Actinopolymorpha singaporensis: one gene and its partner. The protein of the gene in region 2 interacts with the protein of the main gene of each other region in a pairwise test. Links are inferred from orthologs where the notes say so. Each region holds a gene or a part of one and is shown on either strand. Other genes may lie near its edges. The genes, in order: leuS and ligA.

Region 1 (10,111 bases), 2.0 Mb from region 2 along the record:
TCGCGCTTGCGGGCGGTGACTCCCCCGTGCAGGAAGAGGTTTCGTACGCCACGGCTGTCCAGATGGTCCTGCAGGAGCCGGCACATCTCGACGTACTGGCTGAAGATCAGCACCGACTCGCCTTCGGCGAGGATGACGTCGAGCAGGTCGTCGAGCGCGGCGAGCTTGCCCGACCGGCCCGGCAGCGGACCGGACTCGTGGAGGTACTGCGCCGGGTGGTTGCAGACCTGTTTGAGGGCGGTGAGCAGGGCCAGTACGAGGCCACGCCGGGCGACCCCCTCCGACTCCTGGATCTCGGCCATCACCTCGGTGACCACGGCCTTGTAGAGAGTGGCCTGTTCGGTGGTGAGGCCGACCACCACGTCGCTCTCGGTCTTGGGCGGCAGCTCCGGCGCGATCCCGGGGTCGGACTTGCGCCGCCGCAGCAGGAACGGCGCGGTGACCCGGGCCAGACGTTCGGTGGCCGCCGGGTCGCGGTAGCGCTCGATCGGAACGGCCACCTTCTGCCGGAACCGCTCCAGCGGCCCGAGCACGCCGGGCGTCGTCCAGTCCAGGATGGACCACAGCTCGGAGAGGTGGTTCTCCACCGGGGTGCCGGTCAGCGCGATCCTGGCCGGGGCCGGGATCGTACGAAGCGCGCGGGCCGTGCGGGCCAGGGGATTCTTGGCGTGCTGGGCCTCGTCCGCCACGACCAGGCCCCAGCGGGCGTCGGCCAGCTCGGCATGGTCGCGGCGCACGACGCCGTACGTGGTGAGCACCACCTCGTCGGGGGCCAGGTCGTCGAGGTGCCGCGCGCCGCCGTGGTAGCGCCGGACCGGCGTCGACGGCGCGAACCTGCGCAGCTCCCGCTGCCAGGTGCCGAGCAGCGTCGTCGGGCACACCACCAGCGTCGGCCCCAGCCCCAGCGACCGGCGGTGCAGGTGGACCGCGATCAGCTGAACGGTCTTGCCCAGGCCCATGTCGTCGGCCAGGCAGCCGCCGAGGCCCAGGCCGGTGAGCTGGGCGAGCCAGGCCAGCCCGCGTTGTTGGTACGGGCGCAGGGTGGCCGCCAGGCCGGGCGGCGCGGCGACGTCGGTGTCGGCACCCACGCCGGAGAGAAGCTCGGCGAGCTTGCCGATCCGTTCGTCCGGCACGAACTCGACCTGTTCGTCGTCTACGGCGAGCTCACCGCTCAGCGCGCGGCCAGCGCCTCGGCCGCTCCCAGCGTGCGCGGGCCGCGCCGGCGCAGCCGGTCCAGCAACTGCCGGTCGACGCGTACCCACCGCCCGCGCAACCACAGGAACGGCCGCTTCGCCTCCGCGAGCGCGGCGATCTCCTCCTCGGTCAGCTCCGCACCGTCCAGCGTCGGCTGCCAGCGGAACTCCATCATCTGGCGCAGCGAGAACGCGGGTTCGCCGGCGCCGGCCACCCGGGGAGTGGTGGCCCGGGCCTTCAACGACAGCGCGCCACCGCCGAGCTCCCTGGGCCACAACACCTCCGTGCCCACGAGGTCGAGCGCCTCGGCTCCCCGCGCCAGCAGGTCCTCCACGTCGGCGTCGGCCAGGTCGATCGCAGCCGGCGTGGCGGCGGTGAGCGCGGCGCCGAGCGGCGGCCAGGCCCGGGCGCCTCGGCGCAGCGCCAGCAGCAGGTCGGTCTCGGCCCGGTCGCCGAGCCGGGCCAGCACCGCGGCGGGCGCGGCCCACAGGTCGGCGACGTCGACCAGCAGGCTGGGGTCGACGGCACTGCGGAGCTGGAGTACGCCGCGGAACGGGGGAGGGGCCTCAGTGCCTCCTTCGTCCTGTGGCTGGGTCCCGAGCGGCTGGGTCTCGGGCGGCTGGATCCGCAGGACGAGCTTCGCGCCCGGCCGATCGTCGTCGGTCGCGGCCTCGGCCAGCCAGGTGGCCACCGAGTCGGCCAGCGGGGTGGGCGCGAAGGCCGCGAACGGCGTCAGCGCCGGCCCGGCCGGCCGTTCCACCTGATCTTCGGGGTCGCGGGCGAGCGTGTCGGCGATCGCATCCCAGAACGCCTGCACCAGCGTTCTCGCGCCGCTCATCCGCAGTGGCCGGCTGCCTGGCACCGGCAGGGCGTGCGCCGTCGGCGGCATCGCCGCCACCAGCTTCGCCAGCCAGGCCCGGTCGTCGGGATCGAGCGGACCGGCCCGCCATGCGCCGTACCCCTGTGGGCTCGCCGCCGGCCGCAACCGCCCGCGCGCGACGAGACCGCCCCGGCGAGCGCCGCCGAAGCCCAGGCACGGTAGGAGGCGGACGCGTCCGGTGGAGCCGGGCGCCCGCAGAGCAGGGGAAGCGCCTCCGGAACCGGGACGAGACGGGCGGGAACGCGGGCCCGGCGTACGCGGGAACCGGCGGGCAGCACGAGCTCGACACCTTCCGTGCTCTCGTCGCTGCCGCCACCGGCATTGTCGGCTCCGCCCGGCGCCCACAACGCGAGCACGCCGGCGCGCGGCGGGTCGGCCGGGACGAACACCGCCTCCAGCCCGGCCGGATCCGGTTGCTGCGTCACCTCGCGAAGGCTAGCGCCCGCCACCGACACCACCGGCCGGGCCGCGGCCCGGCTGCCGACCGCCGCGGCTCAGCCGGCGACCCAGCTCCACCGGACGGACCGTGATCGCGAACGGTGCGGTCGCCGCAAATGCCTCGTCTTCGACGACGGGCGTGGTGTCGCGGTAACCGTCGGGGCCGAGTTCGAGCGGAAGCAAAAAGGGGAGATCCGGATCGATGATCCAGTACGACGGGCAGCCGGCGCTTTCGTAACGGGGCCGCTTGGAGACCGGGTCACAGCTGCGTCAAGGAACCCATCGTGCCTACATGGGGGCATGCGGTCCAACGGTGCCCGGACGGCAGCGTGCTTCGCGGCGTTCGTCCACAGCCCGGTGGCGTGCTCAGGGCTGCGGCGACTCCGGGCGGCTCGGCTTCCACGATCCGGGCAGAGCGTCGAGCGCCGCGCGCAGGCGTACGGCATCCACGCTCTTCGCGTCTCCTTCGGCAGCGGCTTCGGCCAGCGCGAACGCCAGCGCCGCCAGCACGTCGGCCCGGGCGTACCCCGCGTCGAGCAGCCGCCGCGCGGTCGCCCAAACCTCCGACGGGTCGTCGAACCACAGGTGCCGGACGACCGCTGTCCGTGCGGCGACTTCCCGTGCCGTCGGCTCAGCGTCCTCCAAGCTCTCCGCGTCCTCGGAGTACTCCGCGTCCTCCGAGTCACCCGAGCCTGCACGCAGGTCGTCGGCCACCAGATTTGCCACCGCGTCGTCGTCGGTGACGTCGAACCCCGGGGCGGGTACCCGGTCGAGCGCGAACATCCGGCGTTCGAAAACCTCGTCGGCGTTGTCCTGGTCCGGATCGAGGTCGGCCAGCAAGGACTCCACGGCGGTCCTCGCGGGACCCCATGCCGACGGATCGTCGTAGGTCTCGGCGAACCTCGGCACGAACGCCCGCACCGCGGCCAGCACCCCGTCGACCGAAGTCGTGGAGAGGCCGTTGCGCCGACCGGCGTACCGCACCCAGGCCTGCAGCACCGACGGCACCGCGTCGACGTACCTGCGGTCGAGCAGGCCGGTACGCGGAAGCCAGCCGAGCAGGAAGCCCTCCAGCTTGACCGGGCTGACCCGCAGCGGCTGCCCTCCGTCGTACTCGCAGCCGAAGTCGACGAGTTCCTTGGCGAACGCGCGGGCGCCCGCGGCGTCGGCGGGGCTGAGCTCGGCGGCCTCCGGCGAGGCGGCGAAGTCCTCGACGAGTGCCGCCCGCCGGGCGTCCGGCCACGGCGGCGGCTCGGGGACGGAGCCGCCGTCGGGCAGCGTGCGCAGCCGGGACAGGAGTACGGCACGCAGGTCGCGGAACGACTCGCCGAGCGGGGGCTCGACGGCCTCGTCGGTGGCCGCGAACGCCTCGCCCAGCCTGATCTTCGCGTCGGCGGGGTCGATCTCGGTCAGCGTGAGGTCGGGGTCGGCGGCGACGGTGGACTGCGCCTGCGCCTCCAGGTCGGCAGCCCGGTCGGTCGCCCACAGGTCCTTGGCGATGCCGCCGAGGTTGTGGTCCACCAGCACCACGAGCGCGTGCGGCTCCTCATCGGGATAGGCACACACCAGGATGTACTGCGTGTTGTCGCCGAGGTCCTCGGTGACGGCGAGGCACCGCTCGACCTTGGCGGAGCCCAGGCTCCCGGCCCACGCCGGCGTATCTTGGCCGTCTCCGGAGGTCAGGCCGTCGAGGCCGTCCAGGGCGGCCCGCGCCAGCGCGGCCACCCGGGGTTCGGCCAGGGCGGCGAGCCCGTGCAGCAGCGCGACCGCTCCCGCGTCGCCGGCGCGGCGTGCCTCGGCGACGAGCGTTGGACCGAACGCCTGCGAGGGGAGCTGCCACCAGGTCCCGATCACGCTGGAGACGAATCCTTCCGCCTGCAACGGCGAGGTCAGCGCCGTCAGTTGCGGGGTGGCGGCCAGCACCTCGTCAGCGAACTCGGCCGCCGGGTGGCCCGACGGCCCCTCGCCAGGGCCGCCAGCTGCTCCGGCGCCCGGTCCGCCGACCTGGCCGAAGGCCGCGTCGGCTCCCGGCCCCGGCGTGTGCGGGCCGGTGGGGCGGCCGGCCCGCCCGTCCTCACGGCGGCGGGCTCGGCGCGTGTCGGAGGGGCGACGGCGGTCGCCTCGGCGGCCTCGGCTTCGCGGACTCATGGGCGAAAGCCTTTCACGTCCACCTTCGCGCCCACCGGCCCGGAGCAGGGACCGGGTCGGGAGCGCTGTCCGCGGGCCGTCCGAAGTAGCCGGTGCGCTACCCTGGGCCGCATGCGGACGGCTCTGCTCCTTATCGAGCCACGCTGACCATCAGCGGGTGCTTCGAGCACCGCGTCGGCGTGGCAACCCCTCCTGTGCGAGGGGTTTTCTTCTTTTGGCGGAGCGTCCCACCTCAGTCCCTCCCTCGGAGTCAGGAACGATGAGCGAACCCAGCCGAGACGGCCACGCCGCGGCGGACACCTACGATTTCCACACCATCCAGGGCAAATGGCTGCCGGTGTGGCAGCGGATGGACCCGTTCCGGGCCGACCGGCTCGCGGGTGACGACCCGGCGGCGCAACCCGACACCCGCGAGCGGCGCTACCTGCTCGACATGTTCCCGTACCCCTCCGGCGACCTCCACATGGGCCACGGCGAGGCGTACGCCTTCGGTGACCTGCTGGCCCGCTACTGGTTCCAGCGCGGCTACAACGTCCTGCACCCGATCGGCTGGGACGCGTTCGGGCTGCCGGCGGAGAACGCCGCTATCCGGCGCAACGCCCACCCCGCCGAGTGGACGTACGCCAACATCGACACCCAGGCGGAGTCGTTCAAGCGGTACGCCGTCTCCTTCGACTGGTCCCGGCGGCTGCAGACCTGCGACCCGGCCTACTACCGCTGGACGCAGTGGCTGTTCCTGCGCCTGTACGAACGCGGCCTGGCCTACCGCAAGGCGTCCTACGTCAACTGGTGCCCGACCGACCAGACGGTGCTGGCCAACGAGCAGGTGATCGCCGGCAACTGCGAGCGCTGCGGCTCGCCGGTCACCAAGCGTGAGCTGACGCAGTGGTACTTCAAGATCACCGACTACGCCCAGCGGCTGCTCGACGACATGGAGCCGCTGGAGGGCCACTGGCCCGAGCGCGTGCTGAGCATGCAGCGCAACTGGATCGGCCGGTCCGAGGGCGCCTACGTCGACTTCGCCGTCGAAGGACGCGAGGAGCCGGTCACCGTCTTCACCACCCGGCCGGACACCTTGTTCGGCGCGACGTTCTTCGTGGTGGCGCCGGAGTCGAAGCTGGCGGCCGAGCTGGTGACGGCTGACCAGCGGGAGGCGTTCGAGACCTACCTCGAAGAGGTCAAGCGCACAACCGAGATCGAGCGGCTGTCCACCGAACGCGAGAAGACCGGCGTCTTCCTCGGCGTACACGCGGTCAACCCGGTCAACGGCCAGCGGATCCCGATCTACGCCGCCGACTACGTGCTGGCCGACTACGGCACCGGGGCGATCATGGCGGTCCCGGCGCAGGACCAGCGCGACTGGGACTTCGCCCGGCGGTACGACCTGCCGATCGTTCGCACGGTGCAACCGCCGGCCGACTTCGAGGGGGAGGCCTTCGTCGGTGACGGGCCGGCGGTCAACTCCGCCAACGCCGAGGTGAGCCTGGACGGTCTCGGCGTGGATGAGGCGAAGACGACCATCATCTCCTGGCTGGAGAGCAAGGGCCTCGGGCGTGGTGCGGTGACGTTCCGGCTGCGCGACTGGCTGGTGTCGCGGCAGCGTTACTGGGGTGCACCGATCCCGATCGTGCACTGCTCCACCTGCGGGGAGGTGCCGGTCGCCGACGAGCAGCTGCCGGTGGAACTACCCGACCTGCGTGGTGCCGACCTGTCCCCGAAGGGCACCTCGCCGCTGGCGGCCGCAAGCGACTGGGTCGAGGTGGATTGCCCGAAGTGTGGTGGGACGGCGCGCCGGGACACCGACACGATGGACACCTTCGTCGACTCCTCGTGGTACTACCTGCGTTACTGCTCACCGAACGACGAGGAGCGTCCGTTCGACCCCGACGACGTTCGCCGGTGGATGCCGGTCGACCAGTACGTCGGCGGTGTGGAGCACGCGATCCTGCACCTGCTGTACAGCAGGTTCTTCGTCAAGGTGCTGCACGACCTGGGCGTGCTCGACTTCACCGAACCGTTCAAGGCGCTGCTCAACCAGGGCCAGGTCATCAACCAGGGCAAGGCGATGAGCAAGTCGCTGGGCAACGGTGTCGACCTGGGTGAGCAGCTCGCGATGTACGGCGTGGACGCGATCCGGCTGACGATGGTGTTCGCCGGTCCGCCCGAGGACGACATCGACTGGGCCGACCTGTCGCCGGCGGGTTCGCTGCGCTTCCTGCAGCGCGCCTGGCGGGTGGCCGGCGACGTGACGAGCGAGCTGGGTGCCGACCCGGCCGACGGTGACCGCGCGCTGCGCAAGGTCACCCACGCGGTGATCAAGGAGGTCACCGAGCACGTCGAGTCGTTCAAGTTCAACGTCGCGGTCGCCCGGCTGATGGAGTTGGTCAACGCCGTACGCAAGGCGATCGACTCAGGACCCGGCCCGGCCGACCCCGCGGTGCGGGAGGCGGCGGAGGCGCTCGCGGTGATGCTCAGCCTGGTCGCGCCGTACACCGCCGAGGACATGTGGGAACGCCTCGGTCACGAGCCGACGGTGGCGTTGGTGGGCTGGCCGACCTACGACGCCGACCTTGCTGCGGCGGAGACGCTGACCGCGGTGGCTCAGGTCGCCGGGAAGCTGCGGGACAAGTTCGAGGTGTCTCCGGACATCTCCGAGGACGAGCTGCGTCAACTCGCCCTTGCCTCCGAGCGGGTGCAGAGCGCGCTGGCCGGCCGGGAAATCCGCAAGGTGATCGTGCGGGCACCGCGGCTGGTCAACATCGTCCCGGGCTAGGGCGTCCCAGGGTGTGTGCGCACCGCCCCTGGGAAAGGCGGGCGAGGTCGGCCGCGGAGACGGCCGGCCTCGCCCGCACCTCGCCCGCACCCCGACTGCCCGTGGATCGGCCGATCGCGCGTACGCGGCAAGCGCGCGTCCCGCCGGCAGCCGCGGGCCCTCTCGTGCTCGCCCACCGCTTGCAGCGCGTCGCCCAGGCTGGTGAGGACCCCGGCGGCATCGACTATGCCGCTGGGGGCCTGCCGCAACAGCCTCGGCGCCGGCTCACTACGACCTCGCAGGCGGCGTTCCCCGGCCCGGTCGCCGGGGAACGCCGTCGTTACGCCGATCGGTGGCTCAAGGGGCCCGGGTTCGGACATTCATGCTGCGCCCACGGGGGCCAAAAGGCTATCCTCCTGGCATGTCGGTGGTCCTGCTCCTTACCGGGCCGCGCTGACCTCAGCGGGTGCTCTGCACCGCGTCGGCGCGGCGAACCCCTCTGCGTGAGGGGTTTCTTCATGTCCGGCCACCGGTGATCAGCGACCTTGCGCGATCGCCGCCGACCCTCGGGCGGTGCACCATGACCACAGCCGACCCCACCAAGCCCCACGACGGCGTCGCGTCCGAACCCGCCTACCGCTACGACGGACCGCTGGCCGGTCGGATCGAGGCGCGTTGGCAGGCGTTCTGGACCGAGCACGGGACGTTCCACACCCCTAACCCCGCCGGCGATCTCGGCCCCGGCGCCTACGACGGCAACCGGCAAGCCGGGGTTGACAGGGCGCGGGCGGACGCCCCGAAGTTCTACGTGCTGGACATGTTCGCCGGCCCGTCCGGCTCGCTGCACGTCGGCCATCCGCTCGGCTACGTGGCGACCGACGTCTACGGGCGGTACCTGCGAATGCGCGGACACAACGTGCTGCACGCGTTCGGGTTCGACGCGTTCGGCCTGCCCGCCGAGCAGTACGCGGTCCAGACCGGCCGGCATCCGCGGGATACCACCGAGGCCAACATCGCCACCATCCGCCGGCAGTTGCGGCGGCTGGGCCTGGCCCACGACGATCGCCGCGGCGTGTCGACCACCGACGTGGACTTCTACCGCTGGACGCAGTGGATGTTCCTGCAGATCCATGGGGCGTGGTACGACGACGAGCGCAAGCAGGCCCGGCCGATCGCCGAGCTGGAGAAGGAGTTCGCGACCGGACGGCGAGCCGTGCCCGGGGGGCGTGGCTGGAACACGCTGTCCGTCCACGAACGCCGCGCCGTGCTGGACGCACACCGCCTCGCCTACCTGGCGGACGTTCCGGTCAACTGGTGCCCCGGCCTGGGCACTGTGCTGGCCGACGAGGAGGTCACCGCGGAAGGACGCAGCGAACGCGGGAACTACCCTGTCTTCGCCCGCACGATGCGGCAATGGATGCTGCGCATCACCGCCTACGCCGACCGGCTGGTCGACGACCTGGACCTGCTGGACTGGCCGGAGCCGATCAAGACTCAGCAACGCAACTGGATCGGCCGCACCCGCGAGCAGGGCGAGGTGACGTACCGACTGCACGACTGGTTGTTCAGTCGGCAGCGCTACTGGGGCGAGCCGTTCCCGATGGTGTACGACGAGCACGGCCCGGTCGCGCTGCCGGAGTCGATGCTGCCGGTCGTGTTGCCGCAGACCCCGGACTACGCGCCCACCACCTACGATCCCGACGACGCGTCGTCGGAGCCGGTCGCGCCGCTGGGTCGGCTGACCGACTGGGTGGAGGTCACCTTGGACCTGGGCGACGGTCCGCGCACCTACCGGCGGGAGACCAACACGATGCCGCAGTGGGCCGGCTCGTGTTGGTATGAGTTGCGCTACCTCGATCCGCACAACGCCGAGCGGTTCTGTGATCCGGCGCTGGAACGGCACTGGCTGGGCAGCCGCGGCGGTACCGACCCGGGCGGGGTCGATCTGTACGTGGGCGGGGTCGAGCACGCCGTACTCCACCTGCTGTACGCACGCTTCTGGCACAAGGTGCTGTACGACCTGGGTCACGTGTCGAGCCGGGAGCCGTTTCGCCGGCTGGTCAACAACGGCTACATCCAGGCGTACTCCTACACCGACGAGCGAGGGGTTCACGTGCCCGCCGCCGAGGTGGTCGAACGCGACGGCACCTTCTGGTGGCGGGACCGGCCGGTCACCAGGTCGCTGGGAAAGATGGGCAAGAGCCTGCGCAACATGGTGACCCCCGACGAGTTGTGTGACCGCTACGGCGCGGACACCTTCCGGGTGTACGTCATGGCGTCCGGACCTTTGCAGGCGTCGCGCCCGTGGGACCCGCGCGGCATCGTCGGGGCGCAGCGCCTCCTGCAGCGGGTGTGGCGGAGCCTGGTCGACGAGGAGACCGGCGCGCCGAGGATCACCGACCGGCCCGCTGGCGAGGAAACGCTTCGCCTGCTGCACACGACGATCGGGGGTGTTCGCGACGACCTGGACGCGCTGAGCTTCCACACCGCCGTCGCCCGCCTCACGACACTGTCCCGCCACGTCGCGGGCCTGGGTGGCGAGGTGCCGACGGAGGTGGCCCGCCCCATGGTGTTGATGCTCGCGCCGTTCGCGCCGCACCTGGCCGAGGAACTGTGGCACCGACTGTGCGCTGAGAAGGCCAGGCCAGAAGGAGCCTCGCGAGAGTGGAAGGCCACTTCGGAGGAGAGGGCGCCACGAC
Region 2 (9,937 bases):
CACCAGGTCGGGCTCGGGGAAGTAGCGGTAGTCCTCCGCCTCCTCCTTGGACCGGCCGGACGTGGTGACGCCGGTGTCCTCGTGCCAGTGCCGGGTCTCCTGGGTGACCTTGCCGCCGCCGGCGAGGATTGCGGCCTGCCGGCAGATCTCGTACGTCAGGGCACGTTCGACCGACCGCAGCGAGTTGACGTTCTTGGTCTCGGTACGCAGGCCGTACGCAGTCTCGCCCTGCCGGCGCAGGGAGACGTTGGCGTCGCAACGTAGCGACCCCTGCTCCATCCGGACGTCGGACACGCCGAGCGCCCGCAGCAGGTCCCGCAACTGCGCGACGTAGGCCCGGGCCACCTGTGGTGCCAGCCGGCCGGCGCCCTCGATCGGCTTGGTGACGATCTCGATCAGGGGAATGCCGGCGCGGTTGTAGTCGACGATGGAGTAGTCGGCGCCGTGGATGCGGCCGCTGACCCCGACGTGGGAGGACTTGCCGGTGTCCTCCTCCATGTGGGCGCGCTCGATCTCCACCCGGAAGATCTGTCCCTCGACCTCCACCTCGACGACACCGTTGGTGGCGATCGGCTCGTCGTACTGGCTGGTCTGGAAGTCCTTCGGCATGTCCGGGTAGAAGTAGTTCTTCCGCGCGAACCGGCACCAGGGCGCGATGTCGCAGCCCAGGGCCAGCCCGATCCGGATCGCCGACTCGACCGCGCGGCCGTTCACCACCGGCAGCGAGCCCGGCAGGCCGAGGCAGACCGGGCACACCTGGGTGTTGGGGGGCGCGCCGAACTCCGTCGGGCACCCGCAGAACATCTTGGTGGCGGTGTTCAGCTCGACGTGCACCTCCAGACCCATCACCGGGTCGAAGAGCTCCAGAGCCTCGTCGTAGGACATCAGGTCGGTGGTGACGGTCATGATGCGTCGTTCTCCTCGCCTGCCGGCGCTGCTTGCATGACTGGCGTTGCTTGCGTGGCGGGTCTCACAGCTCCGGCACCTCCGCCAGCAGCGGGTGACCCCAGCGACGCTCGAACTCCTGCTCCACGGCGGCGCCCACGCGGTAGAGCCGGTCGTCGGCCATCGCCGGCGCCATCACGTGCAGCCCCACCGGCAGCCCGTCGTCGGGCGAACGGCCGGCCGGGAAGGACGCGGCGGCGTTGCCGGCCAGGTTGGCCGGGATGGTGCACAGGTCGGCGGCGTACATCGCCAGCGGGTCGTCCACCCGCTCGCCGATGCGGAACGCTGTGGTGGGCGTGGTCGGCGACACCAGCACGTCGACCTGCTCGTACGCCCGCTCGAAGTCGCGGGTGATGAGCGTGCGGACCTTCTGTGCCTGGCCGTAGTAGGCCTCGTAGTAGCCGCTGGACAGGGCGTACGTGCCGATCATGATGCGTCGCTTGACCTCGGCACCGAATCCGGCCTCGCGGGTCAGCGCCATCACCTCCTCGGCGCTGTGCCGGCCGTCGTCCCCGGCGCGCAGGCCGTAGCGCATGCCGTCGAAGCGGGCGAGGTTGCTGGACGCCTCGCTCGGTGCGATGAGGTAGTAGGCGGCCAGCCCGTAGGTGAAGTGCGGGCAGGAGACCTCCACCACCTCAGCGCCCAGGTCGGAGAGCAGGTCGACCGCCTCGCGGAAGCGCTGCTCCACCCCGGGCTGGAAGCCGGCGCCGCCGAGCTCCTTCACCACGCCGATCCGCAGGCCGCGCACGTCGGGGTTGCGGGCGGCGTCCACCACCGGCGGAACGGGCCTGTCGATCGAGGTGGAGTCCAGCTGGTCATGGCCGGCGATCACGCTGTGCAGCAGGGCGGCGTCGAGCACCGTGCGGGCACACGGGCCGGCCTGGTCCAGGCTGGAGGAGAAGGCCACCAGGCCGTAGCGGGACACCCCGCCGTAGGTGGGCTTCACCCCGACCGTGCCGGTCACCGAGCCCGGCTGGCGGATCGAGCCGCCGGTGTCGGTGCCGATCGCCAGCGGCGCCTCGAACGCGGCCAGCGAGGCCGACGAGCCGCCGCCGGAGCCGCCGGGGATCCGGTCGGTGTCCCACGGGTTGCGGGTCGGCCCGAAGGCGGAGTTCTCCGTGGAGGAGCCCATCGCGAACTCGTCCATGTTGGTCTTGCCCAGGACGACGACGCCGGCGTCGCGCAGCCGGCGGACGACGGTCGAGTCGTACGGCGGCCGCCAGCCCTCGAGGATCCGCGAGCCGCACGTGGTGGGCACGCCCTTCATGGTGAGGACGTCCTTGAGGGCGAGCGGGACACCGGCCAGCGGGCCGAGCGTGCCGCCGGCCGCACGCCGGTCGTCCACCTGACGGGCGGCGGCCAGCGCGCCCTCGGTGTCGAGGTGGAGGAACGCGTGGATCCGGTCGTCGACCTTGCCGATCCGGTCCAGGTGGGCCTGGGCGACCTCCACCGCGGAGGCCTCGCCGGTGCTGATCAGCTCGGCGAGGCGGGCGGCGGTGAGCCTGGTCAGGTCGCTGTCGCTCATCAGGCCTCCTCACCGAGAATGCGGGGAACGCGGAAACGGCTCTCCTCGACCGCGGGCTCACCGTCGACGACGGGAGCGCCGGACAGCGCCTCCTCGGCGGTCAGCCCCGGGCGCAGCTCGTCGGCGCGGAAGACGTTGGTGAGCGGCACCGGGTGGGAGGTGGGCGGAATGTCCTGGGCGGCCACCTCGCCGACCTGGGCGACCGACTCGAGGATGACGCCCAGCTGGCCGGCGTAGTGGTCGAGTTCGTCGTCGGTCAGGTCGATCCGAGCGAGGCGCGCTAGGTGCGCGACCTCCTCGCGGGTGATCGCAGGCACTGGAGTGCTTCCTTTACCTCGTTCGTGGAGCACCCCGGCGGATCGCGGAGCGCTTCTGGCTGATGTGGGGTGTTGCCGGCGGCCGGCGACGGCCGTAGGGCAATCCTAGGAGCCTACGCGGAGGCGCCCGCGACCGCCGCGAGCAGAAGAACCGCCGCGTCCGGACCCCGGCGCGATCCCGATCCGATCCCGATCCGATCCCGACCCGATCCCGACCCGATCTCGACAAGATCATGGTCAGGCCGGAGGGATGGTCCCGGCTTGGCCGGGTCTGGTCGCGTGAGGTCGATCGGTAACGTCCGCGCAACCGCGCGAAGGCGCCGATCGCGCCACAATGAGCAGCGTGTACCTGCTGCGCATCGCGCTCCCCGACCAGCCCGGCGGGCTCGGCGAGGTCGCCTCGGCCCTGGGCAAGGCCGGCGCCGACATCGTTGCCGTGGACGTGGTGTCCCGGGGCGCCGACGGCACCGCGATCGACGACTTCGTGGTGGAGCTTCCCCTCGGCGGCCGGGCCGACTCCCTGGTGTCGGCCTGCCTGTCGGTGCCCGGCGTCCGGGTGATCTGGCTGTCGCGGTACGCCGCCGGCGGAACGCTGCGTCACGACCTCGAGGTGGTCGAGTCGATGACCGAGCAGCCGGCCGAGGCCGAGCGGATACTCGTGCGGCACGCGCCGGTGGTGTTCCGCGCCGACTGGGCGTTCCTGGTGTGCCAGGACGGGAACTCCGGCAAGGCGGTGGTGGAGGAGTCCACACCGGCCGCCCCCGACCTGCCCGGCGACGACGCGCCCTGGCTGCCGCTGGAACGCCCGTTGCGGCTGGCGGTGCCGGCCGAGTGGGACAACCAGGGGTGGCGTCACATCACCGCTGCGGCCACCCCGATGGGCAACCCGAACCGGGCGCTGGTGATCGGGCGGTCCGGTGGGCCGGAGATCCTCGACTCCGAACTCGCCCGGCTCGCCCACCTGGCGGCACTCACCCAGACGGTTCGGCAGGCGCTCTCCCAGAGCTGAGCGTCAGCCCCTGAAGCTGACCGTCACTCCTGCTGTCCAGGCAGGGCTCGTTCCCGCGCCGCGTCCGGCCCCTCGGCCAGCAGCACCCGGAAGCCCTCCTCGTCGAGGATCGGCACGCCCAGGTCGCGGGCCTTGTCGAACTTCGAACCGGGGTTGTCGCCGGCCACCACGAAGGCGGTCTTCTTCGACACCGAACTGGACGCCTTGCCGCCCTGGGTCTGGATCGCCTCGGAGGCCTCGTCGCGGGAGAAGCCCTCCAGACTGCCGGTGACCACGACAGTCACACCGTCCAGCGGCCGCGGCCCCTGGTCGACGATCTCCTCGCGGAACCGCACCCCGGCCGCCCGCCACTTCTCCACGATCTCGCGGTGCCAGTCGACGGAGAACCACTCGACCACCGACGCGGCGATGGTCGGCCCGACGCCCTCGACGGCGGCCAGCTCCTCCTCGTCGGCGGCCGCGATCCGGTCGAGGTCCCCGAACGTGCGGGCCAGCGCCTGCGCGGCGGTGGGTCCGACGTGCCGGATGGACAGCGCGACCAGCACCCGCCACAGCGGCCGGGTGCGGGCTGCCTCCAGGTTGTCCAGCAGCCGCTTGGCGTTGGCCGACAGCGCACCGGACTTGGTGGTGAAGAAGTCCGAGCCCTTCAACTGCTCCGCGGTCAGCGCGAACAGGTCGCCCTCGTCGGCGATCAGGCCGCCGTCCAGCAGGGCGGTGGCGGACTGGTAGCCGAGCACCTCGATGTCGAACGCGCCCCGGCCACCCAGGTGGAACAGCCGCTCCCGCAGCTGGGCCGGGCAGGCCTTCGTGTTGGGGCAGCGCTGGTCGGCGTCGCTCTCCTTCTCCGGACGCAGCTCGGTGCCGCACTCCGGGCACCGGACGGGCATCTCGAACTCCCGCTCGGAGCCGTCGCGCAGGTCGGCGACCGGACCGACGATCTCCGGGATCACGTCACCGGCCTTGCGCAGCACCACGGTGTCGCCGATCAGGACGCCCTTGCGGCGTACCTCCGAGGCGTTGTGCAGCGTGGCGTACTCCACCGTGGAGCCGGCGACCTTCGTCGGCTCCATCACGCCGTAGGGGGTGACCCGCCCGGTCCGGCCGACGTTGACCCGGATGTCGATCAGCTTGGCGTTGACCTCCTCCGGCGGGAACTTGAACGCGATCGCCCACCGCGGCGCGCGCGAGGTGGAGCCGAGCTGGCGCTGCAGCGAGATCTGGTCGACCTTCACCACCACGCCGTCGATCTCGTGGTCGAGGGAGTGGCGGCGCTCGCCGTAGTCCCGGGCGTAGGCGTCCACCTCCTCCAGGGTGCGGCGGACGCCCACGTGGTCGCTGACCGGGATGCCCCACGCCGCGAGGGTGGCGTAGGCCTCCGACAGCCGCTGTGGCTGCCAGCCCTCGGTGCGGCCGATTCCGTGGGCGGTGAAGTGCAGCCGGCGGCGAGCGGTGACCCGGGGGTCCTTCTGGCGCAGCGATCCGGCCGCGGAGTTGCGCGGGTTGGCGAACGGCGGTTTGCCCGCCTCCACCAGGGCGGCGTTGAGCTCCTCGAAGTCGCGCACCCGGAAGTAGACCTCGCCGCGCACCTCCAGCACCTCGGGCGTGGGTGCGTCGGCCTTGGCCAGCCGGTGCGGGATGCTGTCGATGGTGCGGACGTTGAGCGTGACGTCCTCCCCGACCCGGCCGTCGCCGCGGGTGGCCGCGCGCACCAGCCGGCCCCGCTCGTAGACCACGTCGATGGCGAGGCCGTCGATCTTCAGCTCGCAGAGGTATTCGGCCTCGGTGCCGATCTCGCGCTCGACCCGCGCCGCCCAGGCCCGCAGCTCCTCCAGCGCGAACGCGTTGTCCAGCGACAACAGGCGTTCGAGGTGCTCGACGGGCTCGAAGTCGGTCGACCAGGTGCCGCTGACCCGCTGGGTGGGGGACTCCGGGGTGCGCAGCTCCGGATGGGCCTCCTCGAGCGCCTTCAGCTCCCGCATGAGCGCGTCGTACTCCGCGTCGGAGGCCGTCGGCCGGTCGAGCACGTAGTAGCGGTAGTTGTGCTCCTCGATCTCCTGGGACAGCACCGAGTGCCGGTCCAGCGCCTCGGCGGGGACGCCCGCGACCTTGGTCTTCGCCGACTTCGACGCGCTCTTCGCCATAGCCCGAACGCTACCGCCGCCCGCCGACAACCCGGCCCGCAGCGGCACCGGTCGCGGCGCCGTTCTCCCACACCGGCGTACCGGCCACGAGGGTGTACGACACTCCGCGCGCGAGCTGCCACGGTGCGTCGTAGGAGGAGGGGTCGGCCACCTCGTCGGGGTCGAACACCGCGAGGTCGGCGACCGCGCCGGGGCGCACCACGCCGCGGTCGCGCCAGCCCAGCCGGGCGGCCGGCAGCGAGGTCATCTTCGCAACGGCGGTGGGCAGGTCGAGCACACCGTCCCGCACGTAGTGGCCGAGCACCCGCGCGAACGTGCCGAAGCTGCGCGGGTGCGGCGTACCGGCGCCCGTGCAGTCGAGGATCCAGCCGTCGCTGGCGACCGCGACCGCCGGGTCGGCGAGGATCGTGCGGACGTCGTCCTCGGCCATCCCGTGGCTGATGATCGAGGCCACCCCGCGCTGGCGGCGCAGCAGGTCCACGGCCGTCTCCGCCGGCGTCCGGCCGACTGCCCGGGCGATGGTGGCGAGGTCGCTGCCGAGGTGTGCGCGGTAGGGGCCGTCCGGGGTGTCGGACAGTACGATCCGCTCGGGCAGGAAGGTCGTTCCCGTACGCGCGGTGAGGTCGGCGACCAGCCGGTCGCGATCCTCCGCGCGCTCCAGCCGCTCCCGCAGTGCCGCCACCCCGCCGTCCATCGCCCAACCGGGCAGCCGGGCGGTGAGCGTGGTGCTCGACGCGGTGTAGGGGTACTGGTCGCCGTGCGCGTCCACACCGTCGCGCCTGGCCTGCGCGAGGGTCTCCAGGACTCTCCCCACCCGGCCCCAGTTCGCCGGGCCGACAGCCTTCAGGTGCGAGACCTGCACGCGTACGCCGGTACGCCGGCCGACCTCCAGCGCCTCCTCCACGGCGTCGTCCAGCCGATCCCCCTCGTCGCGGATGTGGGTGGAGTAGAGCCGCCCGGCGGCAGCCACCGGCTCGGCCACCGCGGCCATCTCCTCCGCCCTGGCGTACGACGCGGGAGCGTAGATCAGCCCGCTGGACAACCCCACGACACCGTCGTCCACCGCCGCCGACACCAGCGCCCGCATCCGGTCCAGCTCGGCGGGCGTGGGTGCCCGGTCTGCCACGCCCATGGCGCCGACGCGGACGGCGCCGTGGCCGACCTGCAAGGCGAGGTTGACGCCGAGCGGAAGGCGTTCCACCGCCGCGGCGTACTCCCCCGCCCCCGACCAGTCCCACGGCAGGTCCGCGTCCAGGAAGCCGGCGTGCGCGCGCAGCTCGTCCTCGTGCCCGGACACGACCGGGAACGGCGAGAAGCCGCAGTTTCCGGTGACCAGGGTGGTGACGCCCTGGGCGACCTGGGTGAGCGCGCCCGGGGCGCCGAACACGGTGAAGTCCGCGTGGGAGTGCAGGTCCACGAACCCGGGGCAGACCACCGCACCCGTCACGTCGAGCCGGCGCCTCGCCCGCGTCCTGGGCACCCTGCCCACGAAGGCGATCCGGCCGTCCTCGACGGCCACGTCGGCAACGACGCCGGGCGCACCCGTCCCGTCGAGGACGGTTCCGCCGGCGAGCACCACGTCGTACATCTGCTGACCTCCGGGTCGCGGTCGGGTGGGTGTTCGGGTCGAGCTCAGGTTCGGGTCGAGCTCAGGTTCGGGTCGAGCTCAGGTTCGGGTCGAGCTCAGGTTCGGGTCGAGCTCAGGTTCGGGTCGGGCCGACCGTCAGGGCGGGCTTGCGGGTCAGGTCATGACCGCGAGCAGGACCGCGTACATCACACAGGCCGGAACCATCACCAGCCAGCCTGTCAACAAGACGTTGCGGAGGTTCTGCGAGCGGGCCAGGCCCATGGCGCCGATCATGTTGGCGTTCGGGAACGGGCCGTACGTGTCGCCCTTGGACGCCCACAGCAGCACGATGACCCAGGCGCTCGCCGACACCCCGAGGGTCGCGCCCAGCCCACCGAAAACCTTGTCCAGCAGGACGACCTGGGCCGCCGTCGCCCCGGGCACACCCACCCAGCCGAGCAGCCCGATCGCCACCGCGAACGGGAACGCGCCGAGGTGGGACAGCTGGGACCCGAACGTGTCCAGGATGACGTCGTACGGCTTCAGCCACTGGTCGATGATCCCGAACAGCGCGGCCAGCAGCCAGAACAGCACGAAGATGCTGAGCAGCCGGGCGCCCCCGCGGTACATCCGGCCCGCGATCTCGACGCTGGAAAGCCCGCCGGCGAAGCCGGTGACGATGCCGAGCAACGGCAGCGCCAGCAGCGGGAACGCCGTACCCGCGTTGGTCACCGTGGCGTAGACCACGCTCGCGACCAGCAGCAGGAGGAACGCCGCGGTGGCCCGTCCTGCCTTCGGGTTGCGGCCGGTGCTCGCGCCGTCGGAGGCCTCCTCCGCGGTGTAGAAGTCGTTGCCGGCGGCCGCCGTACGCCGCTGCATCCACGGCACGATCAGCATGGCCAGCGCGATCGACAGCACGGCCAGCGGCCCGGCGCCGACCCGCAGGTAGGTGAGGTAGTCGACGTTCGCCGCTGTGAGGATGGCGACGTTGGAGCCGGCGAACGGCGCCAGGGCGAGACCCGCGCACCCGCCGACGAACATCATCGACGCCGTGGCCGAGCGGGTGAAGCCCATCCTGGCCGTGATGGGGATCAGGATCGGCGCCGCGATGGCCAGCGCGCCGGCGAGCGTGCCGAGGCTCGCGACCAGCACCAGGCAGGCGAACATCACGCCGAACGTCACCGCGTGCCGGCTGCGTTCGCCGACCGTGCGCATGATCGCGCTGACGATGGTGTCGGCCACACCGGTGACGCGCAGCACCTCACCGACCCCGGCGCCCAGCACGATGATCAGCCCGATCATCGTCACCAGGTCGCCGAGGGAGGTGCCGAGGAGTTCGCCCACCTCGGTGGGCGGCCGGGCCGCGATCAGCAGGCCGGAGAGTACGGCGACGACGGTGGCGACCACGATGTCCAGTCCGAGCAGGCACAGCGCGGCGTACAGCAGGATCGGGAGCAGACCCCACAACGTCGGCGCCTGCACCACCTGGCCGACGACCAGCGAGGCGAGCAGACCGGCGAGCGCGATCACCGTGCAGATCCGGCGGCGCAGCGGCGGCAGCCCGACCGCGTACGCGTTGGACTCGTTGGACTCCCCCGCCTCGCCGCCCGGCTTGGTGGCTTCGCCTTCGGGTTTGGTGGCCTCCCCGCCGGGCTTGGTGGCGGCGTCGCTTCGGCCAGGTCGGGACTGGGACATGGCGCTCCTTCTCGGTGGTGCTGGTGTTTCCCTGTAGGTGCTGAGGGCCGCGTTGCCCAGGTGACGGTTCGTGGGTGAGGTCAACCGGCGGAGACGCGAGCCGTGCGCGAGGAGATCTCCCGTACGAACTCCTCGTCGACCGAGTGCCCGCTGCCGGCCTGCTTCCACGGCACGTCGACCAGGCCGTGGTCGGCGGTGATCGGCGGACGCACCACGTCGCGGGCGTAGTACTTGTCCGAGGCGGACACGTCGGAGGGCAGGGTGAAGCCGGGCAGGCTGGACAGGGCGACGTTCGCCGCGCGTCCCACTCCGAACTCGTGCATGCCGCCGCACCACACCGGAACGTCGTGGTCGCGGGCGAGGTCGTGTGCCGCGACGGCCGCGGTCAGCCCGCCCATCCGGGACACCTTGATGTTGAGGATCGCGACCGCTTCCAGGGCCAGGGCGGTGCGCAGGTCGTGCAGGTCGGTGACCGACTCGTCCAGGCAGACGGGAGTACGCAGGACGCGGCGCAGGCGAGCGTGCGCCAGCAGGTCGCGCGGAGCGAACGGCTGCTCGACCATCGTCAGGCCGAACCCGTCCAGCCCGCGCAGCGCGGCCAGGTGGTCCGGGTCCTCGGTGTAGGCGCCGTTGGCGTCGACGTGCAGGTCGAGGTCGGGGAACGCCGCGCGCACGGCACGGACCGGCTCGACGTCCCATCCCGGCGCTATCTTCAGCTTCACCCGCGGATAGCCCGCC

What was found.
Region 1: the proteins of ligA (region 2) and leuS interact in binary tests that used the Escherichia coli proteins (3 or more experiments, as listed by UniProt). The link is inferred for Actinopolymorpha singaporensis from one-to-one orthologs.

The regions. Positions count from the first base shown.
Region 1 is NZ_LT629732.1:3,852,168-3,862,278, forward strand. The notes cover bases 4,605-7,676. They hold leuS (leucine--tRNA ligase), read left to right. Parts: upstream 4,605-4,919; coding sequence 4,920-7,433; downstream 7,434-7,676. Other genes in these bases: BLU27_RS17475 (hypothetical protein), read right to left, coding at 4,605-4,660. In the rest of the region: BLU27_RS30545 (DEAD/DEAH box helicase), read right to left, coding at 1-1,133; BLU27_RS30550 (SNF2 helicase-associated domain-containing protein), read right to left, coding at 1,172-2,032; BLU27_RS30555 (hypothetical protein), read right to left, coding at 2,029-2,499; more of BLU27_RS17475, read right to left, coding at 2,879-4,604; BLU27_RS30920 (class I tRNA ligase family protein), read left to right, coding at 7,993-10,111.
Region 2 is NZ_LT629732.1:5,859,644-5,869,580, forward strand. The notes cover bases 3,379-6,276. They hold ligA (NAD-dependent DNA ligase LigA), read right to left. Parts: upstream 5,938-6,276; coding sequence 3,820-5,937; downstream 3,379-3,819. Other genes in these bases: BLU27_RS26215 (ACT domain-containing protein), read left to right, coding at 3,379-3,796; BLU27_RS26225 (N-acyl-D-amino-acid deacylase family protein), read right to left, coding at 5,948-6,276. Outside these bases: Asp-tRNA(Asn)/Glu-tRNA(Gln) amidotransferase subunit GatB, read right to left, coding at 1-906; Asp-tRNA(Asn)/Glu-tRNA(Gln) amidotransferase subunit GatA, read right to left, coding at 971-2,470; Asp-tRNA(Asn)/Glu-tRNA(Gln) amidotransferase subunit GatC, read right to left, coding at 2,470-2,787; more of BLU27_RS26215, read left to right, coding at 3,122-3,378; more of BLU27_RS26225, read right to left, coding at 6,277-7,525; BLU27_RS26230 (Na+/H+ antiporter NhaC family protein), read right to left, coding at 7,679-9,199; menC (o-succinylbenzoate synthase), read right to left, coding at 9,280-9,937. UniProt on the Escherichia coli protein: DNA ligase that catalyzes the formation of phosphodiester linkages between 5'-phosphoryl and 3'-hydroxyl groups in double-stranded DNA using NAD as a coenzyme and as the energy source for the reaction.